DNA from 2 places in the Spirosoma oryzicola genome. Region 1 is predicted to be linked to the other one. Evidence: riboswitches for the same ligand, from Rfam matches in the RefSeq annotation. Region 1 holds a riboswitch; the other holds the start of a gene.
The links. Region 1 has a riboswitch for cobalamin ahead of LQ777_RS26530 (cytochrome c biogenesis protein CcdA). Riboswitches for the same ligand answer to the same signal wherever they lie in the genome.
Positions count from the first base shown of each region.

Region 1 (3,949 bases):
ACGTTGCACGCGCGACGATCACGTCGCCGTTGGTTTGCGCTTCATTGACCTGCGTTACGACCCGCGCAATCCGGTCTTTTACGTTTGTATGGAAATAGGTGACCCCAGCACTGAAACCGGTTGTCGGACGATTGAACGTCAATCCCGCGTCGTAGCTAACGCTGTTTTCATTGGTTAATCCCGAATTTCCAGTCGTAATGGTAATCTTACCCGCCGAGGTACGTGTTTCAGAATACCCGGCCACATTGAACGCATCGGGCGTAACAAAGGCCCGTCCTACTGTACCTTTTGCCTGTAAGCCCGGTAACAGACGCACAACGGCACCCAGGCTTGGGCTAACGAATGGAGTTGTTGCCTTACCCGGTTTAAACGTCGTCAGCAGGGGCGTTTCCTTTACGTCAAACGTGATGTTGTCGTATCGGATGCCTGGTTGCAGAATAAGTCGATCGTGGTAGACATGCAGCAGCCCCTGCGCGTAAAGAGCCGACGAGCGAATGGCATAATTAGGCTGTGATGGGGCCCGCTCCGTCGTGGCATCGGTCCAACTGCGCGATTGTGTACTGGCATCAAGGTAATCGTAGCCCACCGTCAGCGTGTGTGGCCCTAACTGCCAATTATCTTTTAGCTGTATGCCAACCCAACGATTCTCTGTGCTCGACGATTGATACGGCGTCACTGGTTTACCCGAAACGTTGGTCGTTTTGAAAAAGCTGTTTTCGCCAGAAGCAAACACCCGTAAAACGGGTTTGTGCGCGCCCACCTGACCACTGACCGCAACTTCGCCCGCCTGCCGGTCGGCATCTTTCAGGCTGGATTGGGTAGTTCCGTAGGTAATGTCACCGGGCGATTCAACATCCTTGGCAATAAATTTTTCGCCCCGCGCATCAACACGCCAATTGGTGCTGAGCTGGTAACCCACTCGTAATGCGCCCGAGTAATACGTTAGTTTGGTGTTTGGACGAACCTGCCCGTCATCTTTACGATCATCGATAGTTTCGGCGGGTTTGTTGCTGTAATTTTTTACAGCCTGATCGCCATCCAGCTTATCCCGAAAGAAATTGCCGTTGCCCAGTTTGTAATCCTGCGCCCGTTTGAAATAATTAAGCGACGCATCGAAATCGAGTCGTTTCGTCAGGTTACCACCGACATTTCCACCCGCCTGGTACGTCTGGAACGAACCGTATTCTGCAAAGGCGTTGCCGTGAACCGGTCCTTTCGAACGCCGGGTAATTACGTTGATGACTCCGCCCATCGCCTGCGAACCGTAGAGTGCCGAAGCCGGTCCTTTCAAAACCTCCACCCGTTCAGCGTTATTCAGCCCAATGGTTGACAGGTTCGTAGCACCCGCTGGACGGCCATCAATAAGCAAAAGGGTGCGTTGATTGAGTCCCGAAAACTGCGGTCTGAACCCACGAATACCAACGCCCGACGATAAACTAGGGTATTGAATAACATTGACAGACGCCAGTTTTTTGAGCAGATCGGTAACGTCCGTAGCGGGTGTCTGGTCGATGTCATGTCGGCTTAGCACCGTGATCTGCTGGGGAACCAAATCGCGTCGAACTTCCGAACGGGTAGCTGTAACGACGACTTCCGTAAGGTCCCGGTTGCGTACGGTGTCGGGGGGCGTTGACTGACTCCAGGCCGGACCAGCCAGCAGACATACGATACCACTTACTGAGCTACGGTTGATGACTTGGGCACTGATGCGTAAACGGGTACTTAAACGTAAAAATAGACTCACTTGACTATAAATTAGGGGTAGTTTAACGAGATGAAGCGGACTAAGGCTGGACAGATTCCCAGAGAGTAAATAAACCAATGGCAATGGAAAAGATACCCACGGCATAGTTGACAAGCCGGAGGGTTTGCCGCCACGTATCGACCACCCTTGTCAGCGAAAAGGCCAACAGATACCCGTAAATGGTCATGGCGACAATGATACCAGCGCTTTGTAACACGATAATCCAGACGGCGGTAGAAGCGTCACGGGCGGCCAGGGTCAGCGCAACGGTACAGGCACCTCCCGTACCGGCCAATCCATGAACCATGCCGACCCAGAACGAGCGGCTGAACGACGTGTTGGGAGACGCCTGAACGTGCTCGTGCGCTTGCTGATGATTCCGTCGGATGGCGACAATGCCCAGCCAGATCATCAACGGTCCAACGGCCAGTTCGACTTGTTCGGCAATATTCAGCGACAGCGCCGATTTGAACAACAGAATCAGGCAGGAAAAAAGAATCAGCGTGAACGAATGGCCCAGCGCCCAATGCGACGACCGCCAGATAACACGCCAAATATGGTATTTAGCTTGTTTGTTTTTTTCGGAGGCCAGTACCGATACGGCGGCCATGTGGTCGGGTTCAAAGGAGTGCTGAACACCGAGGAGAAGTGAATCCAGCAAAAGAGGATTGATCATGCGTCTGCGCTACTAAATGAACCATTGATTGGCCTGCGGAGAACGCACACAAAAAGCCGATGTACACCCGGAGGGGTGCCGCATAATGCTCTCTGTTGCTTTTCGTCCCGAAAGCATTCCAGCTATTTGTTCAAGGCAGGTCTTCTGGCTCGTTCCGTTCTGACGCCTTCCCATTCGCAGTCGAACAGTGGCTAATTAAGTCAGAACCTTTTTGTGAACTATACAGCAGCGGGGACTGCTCCGATTTACACCATCGAAACGGTGCGACGGATTCCCTTTTAAGCGCTTCCCAGTAGAAAGCACACCCGTAAACAGCCACAAAAGTATAAAATATACCGTACCTTTGATGAGAATACGTTAACTACTTCATTTCCCCAACAGGAAAAGGGTTCTGCTCACGGGCAGATCAAGAGGGAATCGGTCAGGCCACCCCGGTGGTGTCAATCCGAACTGTCGCGCAACTGTACGTAACGTTAAAAGTTGCTGCCCAACAATGTCCACTGGCCTTCCGGGCTGGGAAGGACGGCAGCAATGTTACAAGTCAGGAAACCTGCCCTTTTTCTTGCTGACAATGCTTTCGCGGTCTGAAGCACGGTCAAGCTTGGCGTACACTGTCGGCCCTTTTTTGGGTACCGGAATGATGGGTTTATTGTACCCATAGCCTGGCTGGCTGTCCCCCTCCCGTTCGCATGGCGAAATGCAGCCTGACGTTTTTTTAAACGGGTTGTCAATGGAACGCATGCCTGATCTAGACGAATTTTCGCATTTTTTGCTGGCAGCGCCATCCAGCGGTTCCGGCAAAACAACGCTGACGCTGGGATTGCTACGGGCACTTTCGGATCGGGGCCTGCGGGTACAGCCGTTCAAGTGCGGGCCTGACTACATCGACCCCTATCATCACCGAACGGCAGCCGGTACGGCAAGTATCAACCTGGATCTGTTCATGGCGTCGCCGGAGCACGTGACCGAGTCGTATCAACGCTATGCCAGCGGTGCCAACGTGGCCGTGACCGAAGGCGTGATGGGCTTGTTCGACGGCTCGAATCGAATGCAGGGCAGTAGCGCAGCACTGGCCGAATTGCTGACTATTCCCGTCGTGCTGGTCGTCAACGCCAAAGCAATGGCTTACTCGGTGGCTCCATTGCTGTACGGGTTCAAAAACTTTTACAAAGGCATCAACCTGGTCGGGGCGATCTTCAACTTTGTCGGATCAGAATCGCATTACCGCTTTCTGGCGGAGGCTTGTACGGACGTAGGCGTCGAAGCGCTGGGTTATCTACCGGCAAATCCCGAATTTACCATTCCGTCCCGACATCTTGGTCTGCATATCTCTACCGAAACGGATTACGAACGCATCATTCAGACTGTTGCCGACGCTATTCCAAAGACAATCGATGTAGACCGCTTACTAGCGATTACCCGCGCCCAACGGTCAGAACGCACCACAATGTCTACGGCAGAACCTGTATCGGACCGGCGCATCAGCGTAGCCCGCGACGAGGCATTTACGTTTGCTTACGAGCAGAACC
Region 1 covers NZ_CP089541.1:67,878-71,826, reverse strand. The annotation lists gene LQ777_RS26535 (TonB-dependent receptor plug domain-containing protein) at 1-1,744, opposite strand, end outside; gene LQ777_RS26530 (cytochrome c biogenesis protein CcdA) at 1,785-2,420, opposite strand; cobalamin riboswitch at 2,538-2,744, opposite strand; cobalamin riboswitch at 2,790-2,992, shown strand; gene LQ777_RS26525 (hypothetical protein) at 2,955-3,161, opposite strand; gene LQ777_RS26520 (cobyrinic acid a,c-diamide synthase CobB) at 3,151-3,949, shown strand, end outside.

Region 2 (3,949 bases), on a different replicon from region 1:
AAAGCCAATTCGCTCGGCACCTATGAGCTGTTTTTCGGCGATTACAAAAAGCTGTACGAAGCACCGGCGCTTTACGAGAAAGTCACCAAAGAAGACATTCAGCGCGTGGCCAAAACGTATCTGACGGCCCGCAACCGCACGGTTGGCTATCTGCTGCCAGAGCCAAAAACCAACCCCGCGAAAAATAACTAACTACGATTATTCATCCCCAATGATTCAAAGACCGACGGGCTTTGTAGTATGAAAAAAATAGTCATAATCATAACCGCCTTGCTTATAGCGGGCGTGTCGCTGGCGCAGACATTCAAAGTGCCACCTTACCAGAAGTTTAAACTCAAAAATGGCTTGACCGTCTACCTGATGGAACAGCGCGAAGTACCGCTGATCAACGTGTCGGTGGTCTTCGACGCGGGCGCTGTGCAGGATGGCAACCGCTACGGCCTAGCCAATATGACCGCTGATGCCTTGTTGTTTGGCAGCTCCAAGTACACCAAAGCGCAGCTGGAAGAAAAAGCGGAATACGTGGGAGCCAGCGTAGACACCTATGGCGGAAAGGAAGTAGCGAAACTAACGGCTTCATTTGCTGTGAAAGATCAGGATCTGCTCTTCGACATTATTCAGGACGTAATCACCAAACCGACGTTCGACAAAGGTGAGTTCGACAAGTATAAACAGCGGCAACTGCTCCAGCTAACGCAGCAAAAAGAAAGTCCGCGTGGGGTTGTCAATTCGTATTTCAACCGGTTCGTATTCGAAAACCACCCGTATGCCAACCCGATTTCGGGAACCCCTTCGTCGGTATCGGCCATTACAGCGAATGACGTTCGGCAGTTTTACCAGAAAAACTACACTGCCGACCGGGCGGCCATCGCGGTTGTGGGTGACTTCAATACGGCTGCCATGAAAAAGCGGATCACCGATTTGTTCGGCAACTGGAAAACAGCCGCGGCTACCTCACCCAAACTAACGGACCCAACGGTTTCGTTCGACAAAAACCGGGTCTTGCTGGTCAACAAAGACGATGCCCGCGAAACGACCTTTTTGATTGGCGGCAAAGGCATCACGCAAAACAATCCCGATTACATTCCGGTCGTGGTAGTCAACACCATTCTGGGCGGTCGGTTTACGTCCTGGCTCAACGACGCGCTACGCGTCAATTCGGGATTGACCTACGGGGCCGGTAGCCGGTTCGGTACGTTCCGCAACAGCGGTACCTTCGCCATTTCGACGTTTACGAAAGTGAGTACCACCACGGAGGCCATTGATATGGCCCTTCAGGTACTGGACAGCCTGCACCGCACGGGTATCGACGAGAAAACGCTGCTTTCGGCTAAAAACTACGTCAAAGCCGATTTCCCGCCCCGATACGAATCCGCCGGTTCGCTGGCCGACCTGCTGACGGATATGTTTAGTCTGGGTTTTGACGAGTCGTTTATCAACAATTTCCAGAAGAATGTCGATGGATTGACGGTAGCGAAAACGCGGCAAATCATCGATCAGTATTTCCCAAAAAACAACCTGCAATTCGTGCTGATCGGCAAAGCGGATACCATCCGCGAAAAGGTCAAGAAGTACGGCACAATCACCGAAAAGGAAATTAAGGCCGACGGCTTTTAAATAACGCGCCCATCTGGTCCCCCCTCGAATACACTGTCCGGTAAATTCGTACCGACACATTGATTCGGGACGGACCGGATGGCCGTCTTACGCGTTTATGGCCTATATTTGTCCGCTCGTTTTAGGTTTGCCCTTCTCGTAAGGGTGATTAAAAGGGAACACCGGTGTAAATCCGGGGCTATTCCCGTAGCTGTAAGTTCTAATTACCAGCTGATAACTAAAAAGCCACTGCCGTTTGGCGGGAAGGCGTTGTCGGTAGAACAAGCCAGAAGACCTGCCTCAAACGAATTCATGATTCGAGCTTTCGGGTAAAAAGCCGGAGATGAAAGACAGTTCGGTTAGGTGGCGCGTCACCTGTGCGGTCACAAACGAGCAACGGTTCGTTTGTCTTTTATTTCAGTTTCCGACAGCTCATTACTTAATCTCATTTTACCTGATTAATGATGAGCAAAATCAGTACGTTTCTTTCGGCGGCTCTGGCCGTATCCTCCCTGTCCGCTCTGGCGCAGGACAATCCACAAGTTCCTTCTTCGAACTCCGTTCAACTGGATGCCGTGACGGTCACGGCCAACAAGATCGAACAAAAGCTTTCCCAAACCGGCAAAGTCGTTACGGTACTGTCTGACTCGGTATTGCAACGCTACGCAACACAATCCGTGAGCGAACTGCTGTCGCGGCAGGCCGGTCTGCAAATCGTCGGTTCGAATGGACCACTCGGCACCAACACCGACATTTTTCTACGGGGAGCCTCAGCCGGTAATACGTTGATTCTGCTGGACGGACTGCCGGTTTATGATCCGTCTGGCGTAGCGAACACCTTCGACCTGAACCTGCTGACCGTGGGCGAGTGCGACCGGATCGAAATCTTACGGGGAGCGCAATCAACCAGTTACGGTTCCGATGCAGTGGCGGGCGTCATCAACATTTTTACGAAGCGCGCGAGCAGCAATGCCGTTGGCCGAAAGCCGTTTGGCGTGAATGCAACGGTTAACTACGGTACGTACAAAACTTTTCGGGGAAGCGTGGGCGTAAGCGGCCAAACCAATAGGCTATCGTACAACGTGCAGTACACGCGGCTGTCGTCGGCGGGTTTCTCGTCGGCCACCGATCCCACCGGCACAAATAATTTTGACAAGGATGGTTACCGGCAGAACGCCTTACTGGCCAATTTCGCGTTTCAACCAACGTCACGGCTTACGCTGAAAGTACAGGGTTTGACGACGGCCTACTCCGCCGACATCGACGCCGGAGCGTTTGCCGATGATAAAGATTTCACGTTCAAGAGCCAGTTCAAGCGGTTAGCGACTGGCTTTGATTACAAACACGCCCAGGGCAAACTGTCGTTTAACTACAGCATCGGTGATAGCCGCCGGATGTTTAAGAACGACTCGACAGCGGTTGAGCCGAACGCATCAGAGATTTACTCGTACCAGCAATACGGAGGGCTGGCTCACTTTGCGGAAGTGTATCACAACCTGAAGCTAGGTTCCTGGGGCGAATTGCTGACTGGTGCGGATTATCGTTTTAGCAACACCGACCAAAGCTACCTGTCGATCAGCCAGTACGGTCCTTACCAGTCGCCATCCATTGGAAAAGATACCGCTCGTGTTGGGCAAGTTGGTGTGTATGCCACGGCCATCCTCACCCCATACCGGGGTCTTTCGGTTGAGCTGGGTGGTCGATTTAACCGGAATTCGTTGTACGGAAACGTGTTTACGTACTCGTTTAACCCGTCTTACCTACTGTCGGATCGGATCAAGATCTTTGCTAACCTGTCGTCGGGATTCCGCGCGCCTTCGCTTTACCAGTTATTCTCGCCGTACGGCAACAAAACACTGCGGCCCGAATACAGCGTCTCCACCGAAGCCGGATTGCAAGTATTCACCAAAAGCCGCACGGCCTGGGTCCGGGCCGTTTATTTCGACCGGCAGATCAAGGACGTTGTATTTTTTGAATCGCTGAACAGCGCACCCTTCGGTCGTTATATCAACTTCGACCGGCAGCACGATCACGGTCTGGAACTGGAAGCACAGGCGGCTATCAACAAACTGACCCTGTCAGGCAACGTAACCTGGCTAACGGGTAAGGTAACGACTGCTAATGCCGGACGCGACACGACCTACAACAACCTGTTTCGGCGACCCAAGACACAGATCAACCTGAGCGTAGGCTATCAGATTATACCGCGCCTGTTCGTTTCCGCCACGATGCGCTCCATTGGTGAGCGTACCGATCGTTTTTATAACGGAGAAACCTTTACAACGGAGAGCGTGACGCTGGCCTCTTATACCACGATTGATCTGTACGCGGAAGGGCAGATTACGCCTAAACT
Region 2 covers NZ_CP089538.1:4,123,011-4,126,959, forward strand. The annotation lists gene LQ777_RS17440 (M16 family metallopeptidase) at 1-192, shown strand, start outside; gene LQ777_RS17445 (M16 family metallopeptidase) at 241-1,617, shown strand; cobalamin riboswitch at 1,724-1,913, shown strand; gene LQ777_RS17450 (TonB-dependent receptor plug domain-containing protein) at 2,058-3,949, shown strand, end outside.
Region 2: it holds a riboswitch for cobalamin, as region 1 does, so the genes downstream of both, LQ777_RS17450 (TonB-dependent receptor plug domain-containing protein) here and LQ777_RS26530 (cytochrome c biogenesis protein CcdA) in region 1, are expected to answer to the same signal.